Regions from separate parts of the Shewanella zhangzhouensis genome, predicted to be linked through region 1. Evidence: riboswitches for the same ligand, from Rfam matches in the RefSeq annotation. Region 1 holds a riboswitch; the other holds the start of a gene.
What was found. Region 1 has a riboswitch for thiamine pyrophosphate ahead of K0H63_RS07775 (TonB-dependent receptor). Riboswitches for the same ligand answer to the same signal wherever they lie in the genome.
Positions count from the first base shown of each region.

Region 2: it holds a riboswitch for thiamine pyrophosphate, as region 1 does, so the genes downstream of both, thiC (phosphomethylpyrimidine synthase ThiC) here and K0H63_RS07775 (TonB-dependent receptor) in region 1, are expected to answer to the same signal.

Region 1 covers NZ_CP080414.1:1,795,799-1,805,017, forward strand. Annotated here, with positions in the region: gene htpX (protease HtpX) at 1-465, shown strand, start outside; gene cctA (tetraheme c-type cytochrome CctA) at 779-1,129, shown strand; gene K0H63_RS07740 (hypothetical protein) at 1,233-1,568, shown strand; gene K0H63_RS07745 (tetratricopeptide repeat protein) at 1,642-1,827, shown strand; gene K0H63_RS07750 (LuxR C-terminal-related transcriptional regulator) at 2,189-2,821, shown strand; gene K0H63_RS07755 (M61 family metallopeptidase) at 2,905-4,668, opposite strand; gene hinT (purine nucleoside phosphoramidase) at 4,856-5,209, shown strand; gene K0H63_RS20260 (PaaI family thioesterase) at 5,221-6,210, shown strand; gene K0H63_RS07770 (YcfL family putative periplasmic lipoprotein) at 6,379-6,774, shown strand; TPP riboswitch at 6,975-7,080, shown strand; gene K0H63_RS07775 (TonB-dependent receptor) at 7,134-9,219, shown strand, end outside.
Region 2 covers NZ_CP080414.1:2,389,427-2,398,645, forward strand. Annotated here, with positions in the region: gene thiE (thiamine phosphate synthase) at 1-94, opposite strand, end outside; gene thiC (phosphomethylpyrimidine synthase ThiC) at 113-2,125, opposite strand; TPP riboswitch at 2,392-2,490, opposite strand; gene K0H63_RS10405 (hypothetical protein) at 2,622-3,947, opposite strand; gene trhA (PAQR family membrane homeostasis protein TrhA) at 4,530-5,261, shown strand; gene K0H63_RS10415 (error-prone DNA polymerase) at 5,432-8,524, opposite strand; gene K0H63_RS10420 (Y-family DNA polymerase) at 8,524-9,219, opposite strand, start outside.

The DNA.
Region 1 (9,219 bases):
GTAGAAGGCGTACTGGCACACGAAGTCAGCCACGTGGCCAATGGCGACATGGTGACCCTGACCCTTATTCAGGGCGTGGTGAACACCTTTGTTATCTTTGCCGCCCGTGTGGTAGCTGGATTTATCAATAACTTCCTCTCCAGCGATGAAGAGGGTGAAGGTCTGGGTACTTTTGCCTATATCGCGGTGGTGTTTGTACTGGAAATGCTGTTTGGTATCCTGGCGTCTATCGTGGTTGCTTACTTCTCACGTATCCGTGAGTATCGTGCCGATGAAGGCGGTGCCAAGCTGGCGGGTCGTCACAAGATGGTTGCCGCACTCGAGCGGTTGCGTACCGGTCCGGAAACCGGCGCCATGCCAGCTCAAATGGCAGCATTCGGTATCAATGGCAAACGCTCAATCGGCGAGTTGCTGATGAGCCACCCGCCACTGGAAAAACGCATTCAGGCGCTCAAAGCGCAGTAAATAAAAAAGAGGTCTTCGGACCTCTTTTTTATTATCAGTGGTAGGTCGCATTTGACGAAAACGCTTTTTACGTTATGTTAGTAAAGCGGGATGGCATGTTGTTATCGTGTAAAAATCCATTTCTCGCAGTCAGTTACATGATTCAGCGCACATTTTGTCGCCCCCTGAGTTGTTACACTGAGCCAACGTGGATGCTGGGCCGTGCAGGCCTTGGCATCAAAATTGAGAACGTCGTGCTAAGACCTGGACGGAACGATGGAAGTCGATTTAAACAAGAACTTCCACAACGCTGTCCCTAATGGAGGATACCATTGTGAGTAAAACACTCTTGAGCGCCCTTTTCGGCGCAGCCTTTGCAGCCCTGGCTCTGTCTCCTGCGGCCTTTGCCGGTGATCAGACCCTGGCTGAGTTCCACGTTGAAAACGGTGGTTGTGATTCTTGCCACAAGGATGAGTCTCCTTCGGCTGACGGTGCTTATGAGTTCGAACAATGCCAAAGCTGCCACGGCACTCTGGCTGAAATGGACGACGTGCACAAGCCACACGATGGCAATCTGGTGTGTGCTGACTGCCACGCCCCACACGACAATAACGTGGGCCAGAAGCCTACCTGTGAGTCCTGCCATGACGATGGCCGCACCGCGGACAGCGTACTGAAAAAGTAAGCTTTTTGACCTTAAGGAGCCGGCAATCGCCGGCTTTTTTGTGCTTGGCGACTGCTGCAGGATAGGGTAGTTTTACCTGACGGGATATTTCAGGGATGTAGCCATGGTACAGAATGGATTAGGTGCAGTCGTACTGACACTGATTGTCATGCTAAGCGGTTGCAGTCAAACAAGGGATTTGCACAGTGCCGACGCTATCCCAATCCCAATAAATAAGTCACTTTACTCCGATTCATTGGCTGCAAACGTCATCAGTTACTCGAGTCTGTTTACGCTAACACCATCCCAATACGATGACATCGAACGCTTTATCCATCGGCCTCATATTGCCCCATTAGCGCCTTTTATTCAGGCGAGGCATTATTTACTTGATACCCTGACGGAGTTTCACTATGAAGGCCAAAGCCTGAGTGCCTCAGACGCCTTGATGCTCAATTGAAGATTATCGTGGCTTTGATTTTTATGTACTGGGTCATGAAGCCCTTCGCCAGGGTAACTACAACGAAGCGGAAATGTACTTTTCCAAACTTTTGAAAAACGCGCCTTATTTTCATCCGGGATGGTTTGAGCTTGCTAAAGCACAGGCGGTTCAGGGCAAGTTTGATATAGCAAAACAAGCACTAGAAAAGGCGCTGGCACTTTCGTCACGCAGCGAAGACGTGCGTCGGTATCAGGCTAAACTCTCGTTATTCGAATAGCCCATGGCGGCAATCACGCCAAGTCGACATCAGTAAAATCGGCAAAAAATTCAGGATCATAGAATATTGCGATGTGGCTCCTGTCAGTGGCGTGGCTTGTCCTTTGGGCGGTTGATTGCTTTCATTAATGGGCTCAAGCGTTATGGAAAACAACTTCAGCTAACACTAATATTATTTAGCGATAAGACGATTGCTTCGGGCAGAGCTTTGGCAGCAGCATGGGGACGACAGCAGAATAATTGACGGTATGTTACTAAGTAAGGGGTAGATACTGCCTTTTAATTGGTGTAACTTGTGCGTGTTCTGCTTGGAGATTAGCGCAGAGCAGGTTTACCCAGAATTAACACGGAGGTTGAGCGTTATGTTCAAGATAATACATTGGATGGTGGTATCTCGTTCACACTTGTTGGGTGATTTACTGGACTGCCGTTGGCCACAGGAGTTTTTGGTCAAGCTGACCAAAGCGGCGCCAGAAGAGATGTGTAACAAGTTGCACCTCAGTCAGGTTTCTCTGGTGGTGATTGACCTGGCGTCGGTAGACTTGCAAAAGGCCTATCAGCTGCAGAAGCATATCGAAAGGGAATATTCGTCCATCAAGGTGGTGTTTATCCACTTTCCCCGTCAAACCGATGCGCGTTTCCTCGTTAATCAATCCGTTACTGCAGGCGTATTTTTCTTTGACGCCAGTCTGGCAGATATTGGTGAAGGTCTTGGTGAAATCCTGAAAGGTCGCAGCCAAATTCCGGCACAGTTACTGCGCAGCAGCAATGGTGAAGAGTACGAAGAAGACAGTGAGAAACTGACCATTCGTGAGCGTGAAGTGCTGCAGGCACTCTTGTCGGGTAGCACAAATCTCGACATTGCCAACCGACTTTTCGTCAGCGAAAGTACCATCAAAACCCATCTTTACCGTGCATTTCGCAAGATTGGCGTATCCAGCCGTGGTCAGGCCATCGCCTGGGCCCAAACCCATTTGCACGAAGTCCACGTATGACGGTAACGTTATTCTGCGATGAGCAATGCAGATAAGCAGTAAAAAAGGCGTCCAGGACGCCTTTTTTGTTGGCAAAAACGCCGTTAACCAAGCCAGGCGGTGATAGCCCCGGCATCTTCCAGATGCAGTGACACTGTATCCAGCGGTGCCGGCTTAAGTGTCAGGGTTGAGGTCATCAATTCGTCGCGGCGGAAGAAATGCAGTGCCAGCTCATCACCTTCGTTGTAACTGTTAAGCACGTTTTCAAGATTGGCAGTGGCCTGAAGCCCATCCACGGCAATCAGTAAGTCACCGGCCGATAAACCGGCCAGATGCGCGCTGCCGGACTCTGCCACCGTTTGAATTCTCACCCCCAATGCCTCGGCCTTGAATTTGGCACCAAGGGACAGTGTCAGTGGTGAAGGTTTACCGCCTCCGGTGTCGTTTTGACCGCTGGCGGCCCTAAGCTCCATACGAACACCAAACTCGGCAAGAAGCGGAGCAAGGGGTAAGTCGTCTGTGTTGTCCAGGTAGGCAAAAATATCGCTCACATCCCGGCCAAGAAGCTCTGCCACCAGTGCCTGATGGCTCTCTTCCTCCGTGCCTTTACCGGTCAGGCCGAAGCGCGTCCATAACAGGCGCATCAGGGAGTCCAGGCTCTCTTTACCTGCGGTTTCCTTTCGGATAACGAGGTCCAGGTACAGGCCAAAGAGCGCCCCCTTGGTGTAGTAACTCACGATGGCGTTTTGGGCATTCTCATCCTGCTTGTAGAACTTGGTCCAGGCATTGAAGCTCGAATCCCTGAGGCTTTGCTTGAAACGGCCAACCCCACGGTATACCCGGGTCATGGTTTCACTGAGCATGTCCAAATAGGTTTGGGTATCAACTTTGCCTGCTTTCAGCGTCAGCAGGTCGTCATAGTAGGACGTGAGTCCTTCGTAGGCCCACAGTTGCCGGGTGTAGCTTTCACTGTCCAGCGCATAGGGAATAAAGGTGGCGGGTTTGATCCGTTTGACGTTCCAGCTGTGGAAATACTCATGGCTGCACAGGGATAAATAGGTGCGATAGTCCTTGTTGACTTTGTCATCCATGGACAGCGGCAAATCTTTGCGTGAGCACACCAGCGCCGTGGACCTGCGGTGCTCCAATCCGCCAAAGCCGTTGTCCAATACCATGGTCATAAACAGGTATTCATCGAAGGGGGCAGGCGTACCAAACAGTTGTATCTGGGTTTCGCAGATGGCTTTTAAATCCTGGCACAGTCGCTCCATATCGCAGCGATGGCGGCCGGTCAGCACGACGTGGTGGGGCACACCACAGGCCTCAAAGCTTGCCTGGGTAAAGTCACCCATTTCCACCGGATGGTCGATAAGGGCGTCATAGTTTTCGGCTTCAAAGGCGCCAAATCGCCAGGCATCACCGCTGCGCCTTTGCAGTGTAGTCGCCACTCGCCAATGGTTGAGGGCAATCTCGGTCGGCGCCTGAATTTCAACCCGCAGCGGCCTGTCGGTTTGACCTTCTACCGCCAGGAACACACTGGAGCCGTTGAAAAATCCATGGGTCATATCCAGATGAGCACTGCGCACTGACAGGTCGAATGCGTACACCTGATATGACAGTACCAGCGGCTCTGTAGAGCGGTTTTCCACTTGCCAACGTTGTTTATCGAGTTGAGTGAGAGCGACGGGATTATTCCCTTGCCAGGCTTTGATGCCAATCAGATTGCGGGCAAAGTCACGCACCATATACGAGCCCGGGATCCAGGCTGGCAACGAAAGCACTTGGTGAACACCGGGGGTTGGGATCTCCAGATTGACCTCAAACAGATGAGCCTTGGGATCACTTGGAATAATGCGGTAGCGGATCATAATGGTTCCCGAAATCAATGATGCAGGCATGCTGCCAAATTCCAGCTCTGTTGGCAAAGGGAGTTGGCTTTTCTCTTACCCAAATGTGCTGGGTCTTGCTATGATAAGCCCATTGAATTCAAGGCAGAAAACAGCCACTTTTTCCTCAGGAATGGATAGCCAACCCTGACAGCATATGGAGTTCACCATGGCCGAAGAAACCATTTTCAGCAAAATTATCCGCCGCGAAATCCCTGCCGATATCCTGTATCAGGATGAACTGGTGACCGCGTTTCGCGATATTGCCCCCAAGGCGCCGACCCATGTGTTGATAGTGCCCAATCATCTTATTCCCACTGCCAATGACGTGAAGGCATCGGATGAGCTGGCACTCGGCCGTATGTTTACCGTGGCCGCCAAGCTCGCGGACGAAGCGGGTATTGCCAAAGATGGTTATCGACTCATCATGAACTGTAACAGTCATGGTGGCCAGGAGGTTTACCATATTCACATGCACCTGGTGGGCGGCGAGCCTTTGGGCCCCATGCTTGCCCAGCGCTGATTGGCGGTGTTATGAAAGTTAATCCGGATTTTTTTGAGCTCACGCCGCTGGCACAACGCTTTGTCAGCCAGCTGGCCCAGTGTCGGCGTCTGGGTATCAAGGTGCATGAAGGCAGTGAGCATCATGTACTTTTGGAGCTGCCCTATAGTCAGGCGCTGATTGGCTACCCTGATACCGGGGTTATCCACGGCGGGGTTATCACCACCCTGATAGACACAGCCAGCGGCACGGCCGTGGTCTGCGCCATTCAGGAGAAATTCCAAACCCTGGAAATTTCGCCCACCCTGGATTTGCGGGTCGACTATATGCGTCCGGCCGAACCCGGCAAGAGTGTGTATGCCTTTGCCGAATGCTACCGCTTATCATCCAACATCGCCTTTACCCGTGCCATCGCCTATCAGGACAGCATAGATGAGCCCATTGCCCATGCGGTTGGCTCCTTTATGCGTATCAGCCCTGAGATGGTGGGGGAAACCTTCCGCAATGCGCTCTTGGAAGACAACGTGATCCTTGGCCCTGTGGTGACTGAACTTGCCCATTGTCCCGATGAGGGCAAAAGTCCCAAACCCATGGATGTGAAGGAAATTGTGCGCCGGGTGGCCGAGCTCAATGACTTTGGTCATCTGCTGGAGCAAGTGCCCTATGCCCGTTTCATCGGTATGGAAGTGGAGCGATTTGGCGATGAGCTGGTGTGCCGCTTGCCCTCACGGGACGCCAATATTGGCAATCCCGTGCTGCCCGCCATTCATGGCGGTGTGATTGCCGGTTTTATGGAAATGTCGGCAATTGTGCAGTTAATGGTATTTATGCAAACCTCGAGAGTGCCAAAAGTAGTCGACTTTTCAATTGATTATCTGAGGGCTGGTCTGCATAAGGATACCTTTGCCGAGTGTATTATTACCCGGCAGGGGCGGCGGGTTGCCAATGTAAACATCAGTTGCTGGCAAACCAACCGCAAACAGCTGATAGCCACGGCCAGGGCGCACTTCCTGATTGATTAAGCTGTCTGGTTAATACTGTAGGCTTCACTCTAATCAGCGGGTATTCAGCAAAGTGCGACTACACTGACGCAGGTACGCTGGCGAGGATGACACAGGTTTTTTATGCTTAATTTGGTCTGAAGCCTGACGGCACAGGCGCTGCGTATGGTTTCCAAAACAGGAGGTTCTATGAAGATTGCAAAGCTGGTTTTACTGGTGGCCCTTGTGGTGCTTGCCGGTGGCTGCGCCAAGCATACGGCAGGGATTTCGGCGTCGTCGTCGGGGGAGACCCGGGTCGATAACAGCACCTTTGGTCGAGAGGTGTCTGTGGGGGAACTTAAAATGAGCAGCAGCGGAGACTTGCTCACGGCCCATGCGCTCATTCAGAGTCGGGTGGCTACCGATCTCAGGCTGCAGTATCGCTTTACCTGGTACGATACCCAGGGACTGGTGATTGACGGAGAAGGGCAGAGCTGGCAGTCGCTTAAACTCCACGGCATGCAGCAGATGCAAGTCAGCTCGGCGGCGCCCAATCCATCCGCCAGCCGTTATGAGGTCTATGTGCGCAAGGCATTTTCCAACTAAGCTGCGCTGGCGCTCGATGGTCATGATTAAACACCGGCATTGCCGGTGTTTTTGTTGCTGCGGGCTTATTGTGTGTACTTTACCTTTGTGTGCTGTTTCTCACACCGGTGACTTACCCAGAGCTGCTGTCACGGGAGTGAAAATTTCCACCCGAGGTTTGCAACAAAAGTATCATCCCGGTGGAATATGGGCGTATAATTGGCCGCGCCAAGGGGTGTCTGCTGTATGCAGACTGAGATGTCTTCGGACAAACCCTTAGAACCTGATCCGGCTGATACCGGCGTAGGAATGGGCTGATACTGCAAATTGATTGCCACTCCGAGCTTGCCGGATCTCATACAAATTTTGTTGAGGTCCAAATGTTTACTAAATCCCGTATTCCCCTGTTTGCCCTGGCACCCGTGTCTTTGGCCGTATGTTCGTCGCTGGCCTTTGCCGCCGACAGCAAGGCTACCGCTGAAGAAAATCCCATGGAAGTGATGCTGGTGACGGCCGATTTTCGGGGACTCTCGGTTGAAAAAATTCCCTCCAGCGTGACCGTGATTGATGCCCAGAAGATAGAAGATGAAGGGGCTCAGCACTTTGAAGATATTTTGGGTTCGGTGGCCAATTTCAACTGGTCCGGTGGCACCTCCAGGCCCCGTTATTTTCAGATCCGCGGTGTAGGCGAGCAGGAAGACTACAAGGGCGCGCCCAACTCATCCGTTGGCTATTTGATTGACGATATCGACCTGTCAGGCCTGGGCATGGTGTCCAGCATGTACGATCTGCAGCAAGTCGAAGTACTTCGTGGTCCTCAGGGTACCCGCTATGGCGCCAATGCGCTGGCTGGGCTGATTTACCTTAAGAGCAACGACCCCACAGAGCAGTTTGAACACGGCGCCCAGCTGAGCATCGGCAATGACAATCTCAGAACCTTCGCCGGTTTCAGCTCCGGCCCCATGATGGACTCTGGGGAACTGCTGTACCGTGTTGCCATTGAACAGCACCGCCAGGACGGTTTTCGTGACAACCTGTACCTTGGCCGTTCAGACACCAACGAGCGTGATGAACTGAGTTTCAGAACCAAGGTGCGCTGGTATGCCAACGACCATACTCAGGTAGACTTCACCCTGATGCACGCCGACTTTGACAATGGTTACGATGCCTGGACGCTGGATAACAATGGCTTTGATACCCTGACCGACATGCCGGGCACAGATGCCCAGCGCACCACGGGTGTGGGCTTGAAGGTGCTGTACGATGGCTTTGATAAGGCCGAGTTAACCTCGCTGACCAGCTTTGCCGGAACTGACCATCATCACGGTTACGATGGCGACTGGGCGAACCCCGAATATTGGGCCGCACGCCAGTGCACCGATGATTACGATGTCAACGGTAATGGTGACTATGCTGAGCTCCTGCCATGCGAATACGATTACACCTGGGATAAGCGCGGCGATCGCAGCACTGTGTCCCAGGAGTTCCGTTTGGCCAGTAACGAGGCCGGCAAGATTTGGGGTGACAGCACTGCCTGGCTCGTTGGCCTGTATGGTATGCAGCTTAAAGAAGACAACGACCTCGCTTCTTTTTACAACGGTTGGCCAGATGAAGCCCTGCGCTCCAGCTATGAAGCGACCAACCTGGCCATCTTCGGTCAGCTCGACAGCGACCTGGGGCAGGAGATAAACCTGTCCGTGGGGCTGCGTCTTGAGCGTCGTGATGCCGATTACAGCGATGATGCAGGGGATGCCTTTGACCCATCTGAGACCATGTGGGGAGGCCATATTGCCATCGGCAAGCAGCTGAATGAGCAGCATAATCTCTATGGCCGCATTGCCCGCGGTTACAAGGCGGGCGGCTTTAACATGTCGCTGCCTGCTGAGTTTGCCGATAAGAAGGAGTTCGATACCGAAGTCCTCTACAACTACGAAATTGGTCTTAAGTCGAGCTTCCTAGAAGGCAACTTCGACACCAATCTGGCACTGTTCTTTATGGACAGACAAGATCAGCAGGTATCGGCATCCCAACAGGACCCTGCCAAACCCCAGCGTTTCGTTCTCTTTACCGAAAATGCCGGCAGCTCAACCAATTACGGGGCCGAGCTTGACCTGAACTGGTATGCCACCGATAACCTGCACTTCTACGGCAGCCTGGGCTATCTCAAAGCTGAGTACGGTGACTACAGCTATCAGGACAAATATGGCAGCCTGGTCGACCTCTCTGGCCGCGAGTTGGCACATGCACCCAATTGGACCTGGTCACTGGGCACCACCTGGCGTGCCGACTCAGGCTTTTTTGCCAACCTCAATGCCAATGGCAAGAGCAAGTTCTACTATTCAGACTCCAACGACTCAGTTTCCAAAGACTATGCAGTGCTCAATGCCCGCGCAGGCTATGAAGGCGATATCTGGTCTGTCTATGTATGGGGACGCAATCTGCTGGATGAAGAATATGGTGTCCGGG
Region 2 (9,219 bases), 590 kb from region 1:
GAATACCGGCGCCGCCGCCACTGTCGGAGCCGGCGATGGTCCAGACCACTGGCCTTGCCGCCAGTTCGCTTTCATTCAAGGGATTTGCAGCCATAGCCTTGCCCTCGCCCATTTACACCAGTTCCTGCTCGGCCTTGCGCGCCGCATCGACGTGGGCCTCACTGTAAAGCGCGCTGCCGGTTTCTTTAAAGGTGGCCGACATCTTGTCCATACCCGCCTTGGCATAGCTTTCTGCTTTGGAATAGCTGTCAGCAGCGCCCACTTCCACCGTTTGCACAGCGTCGGGGTTCTTGTTGGCTGGATTCTCTAAGCTGGCTGCATTCTCCAAACTGGCAGCATAGTCGCGCACGTCCTGGGTGATTTTCATCGAGCAGAACTTGGGGCCGCACATGGAGCAAAAGTGGGCAACCTTGGCCGACTCCTGCGGCAGAGTTTCGTCGTGATAGGCTCGGGCGGTATCGGGATCCAGCCCGAGGTTGTACTGATCTTCCCAGCGAAACTCGAACCGTGCTTTGGAGAGTGCATTGTCGCGAATTTGCGCGCCGGGATGCCCCTTGGCCACATCGGCTGCGTGGGCGGCAATCTTGTATGCGATAAGGCCTTGTTTTACATCTTCCTTGTTGGGCAGGCCGAGGTGCTCTTTGGGCGTTACGTAGCAGAGCATGGCGCAGCCGTACCAGGCAATCATCGCCGCGCCAATGCCTGAGGTGAAGTGATCGTAGCCCGGAGCTATGTCGGTGGTCTGGGGGCCCAAGGTATAAAACGGCGCCTCGGCGCAGTGCTCAAGCTGCTTGTCCATGTTCTCCTTGATGAGCTGCATGGGGATATGCCCGGGGCCTTCAATAATGGTTTGCACATCGTATTCCCAGGCGATTTTCACAAGCTCGCCAAGGGTTTCGAGCTCAGCAAACTGGGCTTCGTCATTGGCATCGGCAATGGAGCCCGGGCGCATGCCATCCCCAAGCGACAGTGACACGTCGTAGGCGGCGCAAAGCTCGCAGATCTCACGGAAATGGGTGTAAAGGAAGTTTTCTTTATGATGGCTTAAACACCACTTGGCCATGATAGAGCCGCCGCGGGACACTATGCCGGTAACCCGCTTGGCGGTCATGGGCACGTAGCGCAAGAGCACGCCCGCGTGGATGGTGAAGTAATCCACGCCCTGCTCGGCCTGCTCAATCAGGGTATCGCGGAACACTTCCCAGGTTAGATCTTCTGCGATGCCGTTGACCTTCTCCAGCGCCTGATAGATGGGCACTGTGCCAATGGGCACCGGCGAGTTGCGCACTATCCACTCGCGGGTCTCGTGAATATAGCGGCCGGTGGACAGGTCCATCACGGTGTCTGCGCCCCAGCGGGTAGACCACACCAGCTTTTCCACCTCTTCCTCGATGGAAGACGTCACCGCCGAGTTGCCGATATTGGCGTTCACCTTCACCAAAAAGTTGCGGCCGATGATCATAGGCTCAGCTTCCGGGTGGTTGATGTTGGCCGGAATAATCGCCCGGCCACGGGCCACTTCGTCCCGGACAAACTCAGGGGTGATGGATTTGCCAACCAAAGCGCCAAAGGCTTCGCCTGGCTTTTTGCGGTTAAGCTGCTCGTCGGTGACTTCATCGCGGGCCATGTTTTCACGGATGGCGATGTATTCCATCTCCGGGGTGATAATACCCTGACGGGCATAGTGCAGCTGGGTGACCCTCTTGCCCGCCTTGGCGCGGCGCGGCTTTGGCAGCACGTCAAAACGCAGGTGATCGAGCCCCTCATCGGCGAGGCGCTGCTGGGTAAAGTTGGATGAGGCGCTGTTTAGCTCCTCGGTATCGCTACGCGCTAAAATCCAGTCTTCACGCAGCTTGGGCAGCCCCTGGCGCACATTGATGTCGGCATCGGGATCTGAATAAGGTCCGGCGCAGTCGTATACCTTGATGGGCGGATTGGCTTCGAAGGTTTCTTCGCCGCGGGTGTTCACGATACGGGTATCGGTTTGATGAATTTGACGCATGCCCACCTGGATATCAGGCCGGGAGCCTTCAATGAAAATCTTTTCGGAATTGGGGTGCAATAGCGGCTTTAAGTTATCGATAAAGTCCTGGGCGGCTTTACGGGTTTCGCGGCGGTTTGACATCAGCAATCTCACTTTTGGTTTCAAAATGGAGTTGCTTGTCGGGGGAGAAAATTGAGCAGTTGAATCAGCGGCGACGACAGTTTTGCAGTGTTTTCAGCGCTGTCTGGCGTCTCATTCACCCCGGTTGCCTGGCAAACTCTCCGCGTTTTTCAGCTGAGTTTTTGCGTTGCTGGCCACTTGGTCATCAGTTTGCGGCGGGCTTTCGCCTCATTTTTCGGCTTATCTTCCGGTTTATTTTCCGGCTTAAGCTGCTGACACTAACTGGGGTGGATTTGATGCTTGTTTCCTTCGCAGGTTCTAACCTGATCAGGTTCAACGGATCCCGAATAAACGGTCTCAGCCCTAAGGCACTCCGACAAGTGCTGGCAGTATAGGCTTAAGCGAAGGCCAATGACAATAGCCACGAATGGGAAATTTATTCACGAAAGCAATGAGGCATTAATTACTTTAATTTCATGAACATTGCCCAATCTAAAGTCATTAGGATGAAAATAGTTCAACGCAAATCCTGCTTGCCCATCAATGCAAGGTACTTGTTGATACCTTCTTTAAGCGCCTTTTTTACCCTGTCCTCACCACAGCGAAATGGAAAACCCAGATTCTCGGCATGGGGATTAATGGGCGTTGGCACCTTCACCACCCGGTAGCAGGTATCGCCGGATTTTACGATGCGATTGGGATCTATGTCGGAGTCCAGGGTATTGGGTTTATAGAAATCATCGGCACTTGGTACCAGCAGCACTTCCATCTCGGGCAGAAGCTCCGACATGCCACGCCCCGCCGCATTCATGTGAACGGTCTGCTCGTCGGCGTAACTCTGCGATAAGGCATTCAACGCCTGAGCGTTTTGGCGCGCCACAAAACGGCTGGCGGGAGTCGAGAAATCAAGCTGACTGTGCTCAGATGGTGCGGGCGTCTCTATCGGCGGCAGAGATTCCCGCCGAGCCTTCTGCGCCGATTCAACTGCAGGCTGTGCTGGGAGCGGTTCATCTTTGATAGGGGCAGGCTCTTTTGGCGCTGTAGACAAGGCTGGCTCGATGGGCGCATTTTGCTCGTTCACTTGTTCACGCTTAACCTGTTCGGGTTCGGGTTCGGATTGAGGTTTGACTGCAGCGGGGTCCGATGGATTCGCCTCTGGCGGCTGTTCAATTGGCTGTTTTGGCGTGCTGAACACCAAATAGGATTGCAACGCCTTGGGCTGGTTGGCGCGCTCATCCAGCGCCGCGCTTAATGAACCCAGCTGCGGTGCCAACTGCCAGGCAAGCAGCCCCAAAACTGCAAGGTGCACCAGGGTAACGGGCAGCAGCAATTTAAGCGGCAGTGTCTGCCTAACGTCGATTCTGTCGCGCTCCAGGGTTTTATCTTGCTGTGCCGTTTGTTCTTGTTTTACGGTTTCTTGTTGTTTTACGGTTTCTTCTTGTTCAGCAGTTTCTGGCCGCGCCCCGCCATCAAGTTGCATAAAGGCCGTGAAGGCCGGAACCATTAAAGAGCCGCTGGTATGGTTAGTGCGCTCAATGCCAAGTTTAATATTGTCACCGTCTCGGGCAGGCAAAACGGGTGCAGCCAGGTGCAGCTGAGGTACATCCTTCGGGGTTCGAGTGGCAAACAAACTCAGCAAAGCCACGGAGCCATCATCCAGCCTGTCGTGCCTATGGGCATGGATAGGCTGCGGCGCAGGTGCCAAGGAGTCACCCAATCCGTTCGATTTATCCTCTTCAGCACATGCTTCGTGGCCGCCGGATTGAATGCTGCTTTCCTGCATACCCGGTGTTTTCAATTGGGGATTACGGCTGGAGTCATTGCTGTTACTGCTGTTGGTCAAACGCCTTTCCTTTTCCCTGGGCTCTTGCGTGAGCTTTTCCCTGATTTTCTGGCCTTTTGGCTGGGCTCGGTTTTACTTTATTTGTGCTGACGCTTTACTTGGGCTTACGCGTGACTTTATCTGAACCTGCACGCAGGTTTACCGGGGCTTGGTTTCCTTCTCGAGCTTCAAGCTTCAGCCTTCAGTGCTCCTGGGACTGTGAACTGTCCCCAGAGTCCAGAGTCCAGAGTCCAGAGTCCGGTGCCAATGTTGTTTCTTTTCTCCTGGAACCAGTAGTTGAACTTACCAGGCGAACTAAATTGCAGCGCCTGATAATTCACCCGCTTAAAGCCGCCACTAACCATATCGCTATTGGAACAGAGCCAAGCTGCAAAAGTTCCTGATTGGTTATCATCTCGCGCAGCCTGCTGCCAATCTTAAAGGGGTGAGATTTTGCCTTACCCCAAGGCGCCCTATTCAATGCATTGATTTAAAACAGATAAAAATATTTAAGCGTACACTTGTACTCTTTTTTGTGGTGTTTGCGGAAAGTGAATGTTAGATTAACGACTCTAATGCTAAGCCCTGTCCCAAGAGTTCATAATGCCGTCAATGCAAGCCAGCAGCGTATCAGATCCCGCTCCCGTTAATGCTCCGAAAAATGCCTCCACGGATGCTTATGGCAGCGCCAGCCCAGCCGCTTATTGCGAGCGGGAAGAACTGGCCAATACCTTAAGCCACGGCATTGGCGTGCTGGCGGCGCTGCTTGGCACAGCGGCCATGTTGTATGACAGCATCGGCCATTTGAGTTTGCTGCAAACCTTGGGCGTTGGCCTTTATGGCCTGAGTATGGTGCTGCTGTTTGCCTGCTCTACCGCCTATCACTGGGCCAAATCACCTGCACTTAAGCGTAAACTCAAACTGTTTGACCACTGCGCCATTTATCTTTTGATTGCGGGAACTTACACACCTTTTGTACTCATTACCCTTGAAGGCGCCGGTGTCGATTGGGTACTGGCTGCTATCTGGTTACTTGCGCTTGGCGGTATTGGATTCAAGCTTCTGTTTTTACATCGCTTTAAAGCATTCAGCCTGGTGCTGTACCTTGCAATGGGCTGGTTGTGTGTGGCGGTGCTCGACAAGATGATCGCAGGCATGACCGACACCGGCTTTACCCTGCTGCTCACCGGCGGCCTGTTCTACAGCCTGGGAGTGGTGTTTTATGCGGTGAAACGCATTCCCTTTAATCATGCCATTTGGCACCTGTTTGTGCTTGGCGGCGCCATCAGTCACTTCCTGTGCATTTACCTCACGGTGATCCCCAAGGGCCAGTAAGCAAAGGTCAGAGCACCAAATGGCATAAAAACTGAGACGCAAATGCAGTTCCTCTTTATGCCAGTGGTTTGCCAAACACCTATGCCCGCCAGCCTGTTGTTCACCAATCTGCTTGCCGATAACGGTACTCTGTTGACGTTGACGCTCAGCTTCCCTGTGAGCGCTCAGTGCTAGTGAAAATCCCGCGAGGCCACTTTGAGGCTATCGAGCAAGTGCGAGATATCCTCAAGCCGACCTGCCACCACATGGGTCACGCCATCGGCATGTTCCACTGTGCCATTTACTTTCAAAATGGTTGATGTCAAATACGGCTTTCGCTGCGCCCTTGCTGTGCCCATCCACACAATCAGGTTAGTGTTGCCAGTTTCATCTTCCAGGGCAATAAAGGTAACGCCCGATTCAGTACCGGGTCGCTGCCTGCCGGTCACCACACCGGCAACAGTTACCAGCTGCCCATGACGGGTGTCCTCAAGCGCTTTTGCTGTCAAAGTTTTTCCAAGCAAACCAGCGGTTCGCAACAATGCCATCGGATGTTGCCCCAGACTTAGCCCCTTGCTGCGATAATCCGCCTTGAGGCACTGCACCGCATTGGGGGCACTAAGGCTTGGCTCTGCGCCTCCTGGCAGCAGCGGCTCTGGTAAGTCATCAAACAGTGGCAGGCTTGCCTGGCGGGCCGACAATTGCCAGCGGCTTTGAAATCGGTGGCCACTGAGTAACCTGAAGGCATCGGCAGCAGCAAGCAGCTCCAAAGCGTGCCTGTCGAGCAAGACGCTGACCTCACTCAAGTGCGCAAAACCCGCCGCTGGGCGAGCGGCAACCAACCTTTGCATAGCCTGCTCTTTCAGGCCCTTAACCTGCCTGAATCCGAGCCGTATCCCAAAGTCGGTGGCAGTCTTCACCAGGCTGCTGTCCCACTGGCTGTGATTGATACACACATCAAACACCTCCACCCCATGACGACGCACGTCCTGCAACAGCTGCGATGGGCTGTAAAACCCCATCGGCTGGCTGTTCAGCAGCGCGCAGCAAAAGGCCGCCGGGTGATAAAACTTAAGATAAGCAGAGACATAGGCTAACAGCGCAAAGCTTGCCGAGTGGGATTCAGGAAAGCCATACTCGCCAAAGCCCTGAATTTGGCGAAAGATCTGCCGGGCAAAATCTTCGCTGTAGCCCCGTGCGGCCATACCATCCAGCAGTTTTTGCTCAAAGGGCCACAGCTTACCGGTATGCTTCCAACTGGCCATGGCCCGGCGCAGCGCATCCGCCTCACCGCCACTGAAACCTGCGGCCACCATGGCAAGCTTGATCACCTGTTCCTGAAAAATCGGCACCCCCATGGTGCGCTCAAGCACGGCTTTGACTGCCTCGCTGGGGTAAGTCACCGCCTCCAGTCCTTTGCGGCGCCTCAGGAACGGATGCACCATGTCACCCTGAATTGGCCCAGGGCGCACAATCGCAATTTGGATAACCAGATCGTAATAGCATGCAGGCCTGAGCCTTGGCAGCATGGACGTTTGCGCCCGGGACTCCACCTGAAACACCCCCATGCTGTCGCCGCGGCTGAGCATACGATAGACATTGGGATCTTCGGCTTTGATTGACCGCATGCCAAAGGGCTGCTGATGACGACTGATAAGCTCAAAACACTTACGAATGGCAGTTAGCATCCCCAGCGCCAGCACGTCCACTTTCAGTAGCCCCAGCGCCTCCAGATCGTCCTTATCCCACTGGATCACGGTTCTGTCTTCCATGGCGGCGTTTTCCACCGGCACCAGCTCGGCCAGTGGCCCGGCGGAAATCACAAAGCCGCCTACATGCTGGGATAAATGACGCGGAAACCCGAGCAAGGACTGCACAAGGTAGCCAAACATGTCGGCGCCAGGCAACTGTGCGGCCAATTGTTCGCGCCAGGGGTGACTCGGATCGCGCCTGTCAATGCCCTGAATGAGTCTCGCCACCAGCTCTCTGTCCAGCCCCAGCACCTTGCCTACTTCCCCCATGGCGCTTTTCAGCCGATAGGTGATCACACTCGCGGCCAGCGCCGCCCGGTGGCGACCGTATTTGCGGTAAATGTACTGGATCACTTCTTCGCGGCGCTCATGCTCAAAGTCCACATCGATATCCGGCGGCTCGTGGCGTTCTTTGGAAATAAAGCGCTCAAACAGCATATTGACCCGGGTGGGATCCACTTCGGTGATCCCAAGACAAAAACACACCACCGAATTGGCCGCCGAGCCGCGCCCCTGATGCAAAATCCGCTTGCGTCTGGCGAAGCGGACTATGTCGTAAATGGTGAGAAAAAAATACTCGTATTCAAGCTCATGGATAAGCTTAAGCTCGGCCAGGTACTGGCGTTTTACCGCCGTTGGCACCGTCAAGCCGTAGCGGCGCCGGGCGCCTTTGGCCACCTCCCGGGCAAGGTATTCACTGGCGTTTAAGCCAGCAGGCACCAGCTCGGCCGGGTACTCGTACCTGAGTTCAGCCATCGAAAACCGGCACTGGCTGGCAATCTTCTGGGTGTTGGCAATCCACTCCTGCGGATAACGGCGATGGATGCTGCCAAGGGGCCGCAAGTAATGCTCAGCGTTCTGGCACAAATGCCCTTCGGCTTCATCAAGCCTGATACCCAAGCGAATGCAGGTGAGTACATCCAAGAGCGGCTGGCGCACCGCGCTGTGCATACGCACATCTCCTGCTGCCACGCAGGGGATGTCGCACAAATCAGAGAGGCGCTTCAAATAGCGCTGCCACAGGCTGCCTGCGGCCTCAAGACACTGCTCCGCCAGAAAATAGCGCCGCCCCTGCCAGGCCGCAAGCTGCTTTGCCAGCCGCTTTTGTGTAGCAAACCACTGCCGCTCGGTCGCGGCAATGTCCGCCCCCGGATTTTGGGGCATTGGCGGGCGCCACAGCAGCACGCAGTCAGGCAACGGCGATAACAGGTCGTCCAGATTGATGCGATATTCCCCCTTGGGGGCCCGCCGCCGACCACGACTTATCAAACGGCACAGGGCACCATAACCTGCCCGGCTGGTGGCCAGCAGCACAAAGGTGCCTTCCGGCAGCCGAAATTCACTGCCAACAATCAGCGCTATTCCAGCCTCCACGGCGGCCATGTACGCCTTGACCACACCGGCCACCGAACACTCATCGGTAATGGCGATGGCACTGTAGCCAAGCCGCGCCGCCTCGGCCACCAGCTCGTGTGGGTGCGACGCGCCTCGTAAAAAGCTGTAGTTGCTGATAGCATGAAGCTCGGCGTACATCAAAACCAGCCCTGCAAGTAAAGTCCGGGCTCGCCCTCACGGCGAAACACCCAGCACAGGCCTCCTTCATGGTGGCGGGCAAGATAATAGTCCCGCGCCGCGCCCATAGGTTTCCCGCTTGGCAAACTCTCGCTTACCTGGCCAGTATCAAGCTCAGTTACGCTTTGAGCCGCCACGGTTTGGCTGCCATGCCACCAGGGCTCACGCAGCCGCTCCGGGCCGCGCAGCAGCTCAACATCGGTTTCTGCAATCGCTTCAGGCGCCACCAAAAGCCAGGGCGGGCGGCAGGCAAGTGACAGCCCTTCTGTGGCTACATCCTGTGTGGCCGCAGACTTATTGGCTGCTGCGGCTTTTGTCACTGACTCGCTCAGTTCCATCACAGCAGTCGCTGCATCGCTCTTCGTAACGGGCTCATTGGCCGCTGCTAAGCCCGTAGCTGTTGAATCCGTAGCTGTAATGTTTGAAGCGAATCGCGGCGCTATGCCCTCAGTCATCGAATCATCATTCGCCCCATCCATTGCCGCAGAATTTGCCTGGCTACCGGCTCGAGCGGCTGGAAGAGTAAAAGCTGTGTGGATGACATTCGAAGCACCAGCCGTGTTTGCGGCTTTTTTATCTGCTGCAGGAGTGATACCGGCAGCTGCTGCGCGTTGCCGCGCTGGCATGGATGAGGTGAATGGCTCTGTTGGCTTAGC